Gemmatirosa kalamazoonensis: one gene and its partner. The protein of the gene in region 1 binds, or shares a complex with, the protein of each later gene. Links are inferred from orthologs where the notes say so. Each region holds a gene or a part of one and is shown in the gene's direction. Other genes may lie near its edges.

Region 1 (3,403 bases):
GGCAGCCGGTCGTCGCGCGAGGTGCTGCGCGAGGTGCTGCGGCATCCGGCCGCATCCGCGTCGCGGCTGATCTGGATCTACACCGTCGGCATCGGCGCCTTCTACGGCATGATCGCCGTGTTCCCGCTGTACCTCGCGCGCGTGTTCGGCGTGACCGAGGCGACGATCGGCTACTTCGTCATGTTCTTCGGCGGCGTCGGCGTCGTCGTGCGGCTCGGCATCCTGGGCCGGCTCGTGACCTGGCTCGGCGAGTCGCGGCTGTGCCGCGTGGGCCTCGTGCTGCTCACGGTGGGGCTGGCGACGTTCCCGCTGCCGCGGCACCTCGCGCCGCTCGCGGTCCCGATGCTCCTGATGCCGCTCGGCACGGCCCTCACGTTTCCCGCGGTGACCGCGCTCCTGTCGCGCGTCGCGTCGCCGGCGGAGCGCGGCGTGTACCTCGGCGTGCAGCAGGCGCTCGGCGGCGTGGCGCGGGTGGCGCTGCCGGTGTGGACGGGGTTCGCGATCGACCGGTTCGGCGTCGGAAGCCCGTTCTGGTCCGGCGCGCTGCTCGCCGCGATCGGGCTCGCGCTCGCGGCGCGGCTCCCGCTGCGCCTGGAGACGTCGACGCACCGCGTCGTGTCTGATCAGGCCATGGCGGCCGCGGTGAGCGCGAGCGAGGCGGCGCTGCCGAGCGCCGGCGAGCCGGCGCGATCTCGGCGATGAGGCGATCGGGACCAGGCGAGTACCAATGGGGATCCCGGGATGCTTCAGGATCTGGGGATCCCCATTCGTACTCGCCTCACAGCTCGTCCCTCCCTCCATCGCCCTTCCCCGAACAGAATCCGGCAGGATCGATTACATTGTCGGGATGACCGATCGCGCCCAGTTCGATCTCCAGGCCCCGTTCAAGCCCGCCGGCGACCAGCCCCGCGCCATCGCGGAGCTGAGCAGGGGGCTGGAGCGCGGCGATCGCTTCCAGACGCTCCTCGGCGTCACCGGCTCCGGCAAGACGATGACGGTCGCGAACGTCATCAAGAACCACGGCCGGCCCACGCTCGTCCTGTCGCACAACAAGACGCTCGCGGCGCAGCTGTACGGGGAGCTGAAGAGCTTCTTCCCGCACAACGCGGTCGAGTACTTCATCTCGTACTACGACTACTACCAGCCCGAGGCCTACGTCCCGTCGAGCGACACGTACATCGAGAAGGACGCGTCGATCAACGAGGACATCGACCGGCTGCGGCTGCGCGCGACGTCGAGCCTCATGGAGCGCGACGACGTCGTGATCGTGTCGACGGTGAGCGCGATCTACGGCCTCGGCGACCCGGTGGAGTACCGCGAGCGGATGGTCACGCTCGCGCGCGGGCAGCGCATCGCGCGCGACGACATCCTGCGGCAGCTCGTCGGCATCCAGTACAACCGGAACGACGTCGCGTTCGAGCGCGGCACGTTCCGCGTGCGCGGCGACACGGTCGAGATCTTCCCCGCGTACGAGGAGCAGGGCGTGCGCGTGGAGATGTGGGGCGACGAGATCGAGCGCATCTCGAAGATCAACGTCGTCACCGGCGAGACGATCGCGACGCTCGAGAAGACGGCCGTCTATCCGGCGAAGCACTTCATCACGAACCGTCCGACGATCGAGCGCGCGGTGAAGGCCATCCGCGCCGAGCTGGACGAGCGGCTCGGCATGCTGCGCGCCGAGGGGAAGCTGCTCGAGGCGCAGCGGCTGGAGAGCCGCACGAACTTCGACATCGAGATGATGCTCGAGATCGGGACGTGCGCGGGGATCGAGAACTACTCGCGCCACCTGAGCGGCCGCACCGCCGGCGAGCGCCCGGCGTGCCTGTTCGACTACTTCCCGGACGACTTCCTCGTCGTCGTGGACGAGAGCCACGTGACGCTGCCGCAGATCCGCGGCATGTACAACGGCGACCGCGCGCGCAAGCTGACGCTCGTCGACTACGGCTTCCGGCTGCCGAGCGCGCTCGACAACCGGCCGCTCGTGTTCGACGAGTTCCTCGCGCTCACCCCGCGCATGATCGCCGTGAGCGCGACGCCGGGTGAGCTGGAGCTGCAGCTCAGCGAGGGCGCGGTGGTCGAGCAGGTCATCCGGCCGACGGGGCTCGTCGATCCCGAGATCGAGGTGCGGTCGGTGCGCGGGCAGGTGGACGATCTGCTCGGCGAGATCCGCATCCGCGAGCGGAAGGGGGAGCGCGTGCTCGTCACGACGCTCACCAAGCGCATGGCGGAGGACCTCACCGACTACCTCCAGCAGGTCGGCGTGCGCGTGCGCTACATGCACTCCGACATCGACGCGATCGAGCGCATGGAGATCGTGCGCGGCCTGCGGCTCGGCGAGTTCGACGTGCTCGTGGGGATCAACCTGCTGCGCGAAGGGCTCGACATGCCCGAGGTGTCGCTCGTCGCGATCCTCGACGCGGACCAGGAGGGCTTCCTGCGCAGCGACCGCTCGCTCATCCAGACCGTGGGCCGCGCCGCGCGCAACGTGAACGGCCGCGCGATCTTCTACGCCGACCGCATCACGGGCTCGATGCAGCGCTGCATGGAGGAGACGGCACGCCGCCGCGAGCTGCAGACGAAGCACAACGAGGAGCACGGCATCACGCCGTTCACGGTGGAGAAGAGCGTCGCCGACGTGCGCTTCGTGACGCGCGTGGCCGACGCCCGCACGGAGCACGAGGAGGAGGAAGCGAAGGGCGCGCGTCGCCGCGACGGGAAGAAGAAGGTGGCCGAGGGACCGGCGCCGTACGACCTCTCGGATCCGGCGGCGCTCATCGCGCGCCTGGAGGGCGAGATGAAGCAGGCCGCCGCGGCGCTGGACTTCGAGCAGGCGGCGCGCCTGCGCGACGAGCTGTTCGAGCTGCGCGCGCGGTTCGGCGACGCGGTGCCTAACGGGTCCGGCGACGGCGCGAAGGCGCGCCGCCCGGGCACCGTCGCCGACCTCCGCGCCGCACGGTGAGCCCGCGATGACCGACGGCCATCTCACCTCCGACGGCCACTTCGCGAAGCCGCTGCCGCCCGAGGCGACGCGCAGCCGCATCGCCGTCACGCGCGACGAGCTCGAGGCGTGGGGCACGTCGTTCGGCCGCGCGGCGCGGCCGCCCCTCGTCGTGACGCTGGCCGGAGAGCTCGGCGCCGGCAAGACGACGCTCGCGCAGGCGATCTGCCGCGGCTTCGGCGTCACCGACGAGGTCACGAGCCCGACGTACGCGCTCGTGCACGAGTACCGCGCGCCCAACGGCCGCGTGTACCACCTCGACCTGTACCGCCTGAAGCACGAGGACGAGCTGACGAACCTCGGCTGGGACGACCTGCTCGCCGCGGAAGACGCGCTCGTGCTCGTGGAGTGGCCGGAGCGCGCGGGCTCGCGGCTGCCCCCGCACGTGCCGATCGACCTGGAATA
Region 2 (3,360 bases), 420 kb from region 1 along the record:
TGGGCCGGCATGGCGCGCGAGTCGGCGCACCAGCTCGGCACGCCGTTGTCGAGCATCAGCGGATGGATCGCGCTGCTCGACGACGAGGTGGAGGATCAGGGCACGCGCGCCGACCCGATGCTGAAGTCGGCGGTGAACAACATGAAGGCCGACCTCGAGCGACTGGAGCGCGTCGCGCACCGCTTCGAGCGCATCGGCCGTCCGCCGCGGCGCGAGCCGGTCGACGTCGTCGCGCTCGTGGAGCGCATGGCGAAGTACTTCCGCGCCCGCGTGCCGACGCGCGCGCACACCGTCACGATCGACGTGAAGGCGCCGGCCGAACCCCTCACGGTGAAGGGCGACGCCGTGCTGCTGGAGTGGGTCATCGAGGCGCTGACGAAGAACGCCGTCGACGCGCTCGCCGGACGCGGCGGCCGCATCGAGCTGTGCGCGGAGTCGCTCGCGGACGGGACCACGCGCGTGCGTGTCGCCGACGACGGCCCCGGCGTGCCGCGCGAGCTGCGGCGACGCATCTTCGACGCGGGGTACAGCACGAAGGAGCGCGGGTGGGGCATCGGCCTGTCGCTCGCGCGGCGCATCGTCGAGGAGAACCACGGCGGAAAGCTCGTGCTCGCGCCCACCGAACGCGGCGCGGCCTTCGACGTTATCTTGCGCTGATGTCGCACCCCAGCACTCCCGCGGGTCACGCCGGCGCGCCGCGCCGCGATCCGCTCGACGGTCTGAACCCGGCGCAGCGCGACGCCGTGCTGCACGTGGACGGTCCCGCGCTCGTCCTCGCCGGCGCCGGATCGGGGAAGACCCGCGTGCTCACGACGCGCATCGCGCGTCTCGTCGAGCACCACGGCGTCGACCCGTCGCAGATCCTCGCCGTGACGTTCACCAACAAGGCCGCCGGCGAGATGCGCGAGCGCATCGCGCGGCTGCTCGGCTACGCGCCGGTCGGCATGTGGGTCGGGACGTTCCACGCCATCGGCGCGCGGATGCTCCGCGCGCACGCGCACTCCGTCGGGCGCACGCCGAGCTTCACGATCTACGACGAGGACGACACGACCGGCGCGATCAAGCGGCTGCTGGAGCGGCACGGCGTGTCGCCGAAGGATACGTCGCCGAAGTCGGTCGCGTCGGCGATCTCGGACGCGAAGAACCAGCTCGTGCCGGCGAGCGAGTACGACGGCCTCGCGAAGGATCCGTTCGCGAAGACGGTGTCGCTCGTGTTCAAGGATCTCGAGCCGGCGATGCGGCAGGCGAACGCGGTCAGCTTCGACGACCTGCTGATCCTCCCCGTGCAGATCCTCCGCGAGAACGCGCACGTGCTGGAGCAGTACCGCAAGCGGTTCCGCTACATCCTCGTCGACGAGTATCAGGACACGAACCGCGCGCAGTTCGAGTTCGTCAGGCTGCTCGGCGGCGAGAGCGGGAACGTGATGGTGGTCGGTGACGAGGATCAGAGCGTGTACGGGTGGCGAGGCGCGGACATCCGGAACATTCTCGACTTCACGAAGACGTGGCCCGACGCGAAGGTCGTGCGGCTGGAGGAGAACTACCGCTCGACGCCTAACGTGCTCGAGTTGGCCAACGTCGTGATCGTCGAGAACAAGGAGCGGCTCGGCAAGACGCTGCGCGCCACGCGCGCGCCCGGCGAGCGCGTGTCGCTCGTCGGCGCCCTCGACGATCGCGACGAGGCCGACTACGTCATCGAGGAGATCTCCACACGCCGCGCGACCGAGCACCGCCTCCTGCGCGACTTCGCGATCCTCTATCGCACGAACGCACAGAGCCGCTCGCTCGAGGAAGCGTTGCGCAAGCGCGGGTTCCCGTACCGGCTCGTCGGGGCGGTGCGGTTCTACGATCGGCGGGAGATCCGCGACCTCATGGCGTACCTCAAGCTCGTCGCGAACCCGGCGGACAACGAGGCGTTCCGACGCGTGGTCAACGTGCCGAAGCGCGGCATCGGCGACACGTCGGTCGACATGCTCGCCGGCATCGCGGAGCGCGAGCGCGTGCCGCTGCTCGAGGCCGCGCGCCGGCCCGACGTCGTGTCGTCGCTGCGCCCCGCGGCCCGCACGGCGCTCGCCGAGTTCATCGCGCTCGTGGACCGGCTGCGCGCCTCGGCGGCCGAGGCGAGCGTCGACGAGCTGCTGCGCGACCTCGTGGCCGCGCTGAAGTACGGCGACCACCTGAAGGCCGAGGGGCCGGACTGGAAGGACCGCGAGCTGAACGTGCAGTCGCTCATCGACGGCGCCGCCGAGACGGTCGCCGACGAGGGTGGGGAGGTGGGACTGACGCCGTTGGACCACTTCCTCCAGAAGGCCACGCTCGTCGCCGGCGTCGATGCGCTCGACGCGAACGCCGACGCCGTGACGCTCATGACGATGCACAACGCGAAGGGGCTCGAGTTCCCCGTCGTGTTCATCACGGGGCTCGAGGACGGCCTGTTCCCGCTCGCGCGCGCGTACGACGAGCCCGCCCAGCTCGAGGAGGAGCGGCGGCTGTTCTACGTCGGCATCACCCGCGCCGAGGAGAAGCTCGTGCTCACGCACGCCGAGCAGCGGCTGCGCAACGGCGAGCGGATGCAGTCGCGCCCATCCGGCTTCCTCGACGGCATCCCCGACGGCCTCGTCGAGCGGCGCATGACGATGAAGGCGCGCAGCTCGGGCCGCGCGTTCCTCTCCGACTTCGGCGGTGGGCGGCGCGGCGGCGGACGTGACGCGGGCTCGCGGTGGGGCGGCGGGCGTCGAGAGCGCGCGTGGGACGACACCGACGAGCAGACGTCGTCGTGGACCGATCGCGCCGCCTCGCGTCGCCCCGGCGCGCCGGTGTCGTTCCCCGCAGGCGGCGCGCGGCGTTCCACCCCGGCCACGCCCGACCCGTCCGAGGAATCGCAGGACGCCGCGATGCTCGTGCCGGGCGCGCGCGTTAGGCACCGCAAGTTCGGCGCGGGTACCATCGCCGAGATCTCCGGCGCCGGGCGCGACGCGAAGGTGCGCATCGACTTCGACGACGAGACGATCGGTCGCAAGACGCTCGTCGTCGCCCAGGCGAACCTCGAACGGGAGTGGGACTGACGTGAGCGTCTCCGAGCAGGACCTCCGCCACATCGCGTCGCTCGCGCGCCTCGGCCTCGCGCCCGAGCGCGTCCCGGCGCTGCTCGCGGAGCTGAACGGCATCCTCGCGCACATGGAGGTGCTCTCCGGCGTCGACACGAGCGACGTCGATCCGGTGCTCGGCGTCGGTGCCGGCGGCATGCGGCTGCGCGCGGACGAAGGTGAGCCCTACCCGCTCGCGCGTGGCCGCGACGAGTTCGCGCCCGATCCGCGCGACGGGTTCTTCCTCGTGCCGCGCCTCGCGACGCACGTCGAC

What was found. The genes of interacting proteins can lie anywhere in the genome.
Region 2: the proteins of uvrB (region 1) and J421_RS15945 are in contact, whole or in part, in a crystal structure (PDB 7EGT), measured with the Thermus thermophilus proteins. The link is inferred for Gemmatirosa kalamazoonensis from one-to-one orthologs. Residues at the interface, in WP_096411307.1 of Thermus thermophilus: Glu23, Leu25, Arg26, Asp27, Gly28, Glu29, Arg30, Phe31, Arg55, Glu326, Asp327, Phe328, Glu379, Ser382, Gln383, His398, Gly400, Arg401; in WP_096412145.1 of Thermus thermophilus: His654, Arg656, Phe657, Gln666, Asp668, Glu669, Lys680, Arg681, Leu682, Ser683, Lys685, Tyr686, Ala687.

What each region holds. Positions count from the first base shown.
Region 1 is NZ_CP007128.1:4,109,000-4,112,402, reverse strand. The notes cover bases 494-3,403. They hold uvrB (excinuclease ABC subunit UvrB), read left to right. Parts: upstream 494-847; coding sequence 848-2,959; downstream 2,960-3,403. Other genes in these bases: tsaE (tRNA (adenosine(37)-N6)-threonylcarbamoyltransferase complex ATPase subunit type 1 TsaE), read left to right, coding at 2,967-3,403; J421_RS17945 (MFS transporter), read left to right, coding at 494-702. In the rest of the region: more of J421_RS17945, read left to right, coding at 1-493. UniProt on the Escherichia coli protein: The UvrABC repair system catalyzes the recognition and processing of DNA lesions. A damage recognition complex composed of 2 UvrA and 2 UvrB subunits scans DNA for abnormalities.
Region 2 is NZ_CP007128.1:3,688,035-3,691,394, forward strand. What follows is about bases 257-3,360. They hold J421_RS15945 (ATP-dependent helicase), read left to right. Parts: upstream 257-656; coding sequence 657-3,065; downstream 3,066-3,360. Other genes in these bases: J421_RS15940 (sensor histidine kinase), read left to right, coding at 257-657; gatC (Asp-tRNA(Asn)/Glu-tRNA(Gln) amidotransferase subunit GatC), read left to right, coding at 3,067-3,360. Outside these bases: more of J421_RS15940, read left to right, coding at 1-256. UniProt on the Escherichia coli protein: A helicase with DNA-dependent ATPase activity. Unwinds DNA duplexes with 3'-5' polarity. Translocates on single-stranded DNA with 3'-5' polarity. Initiates unwinding more efficiently from a nicked substrate than double-stranded DNA.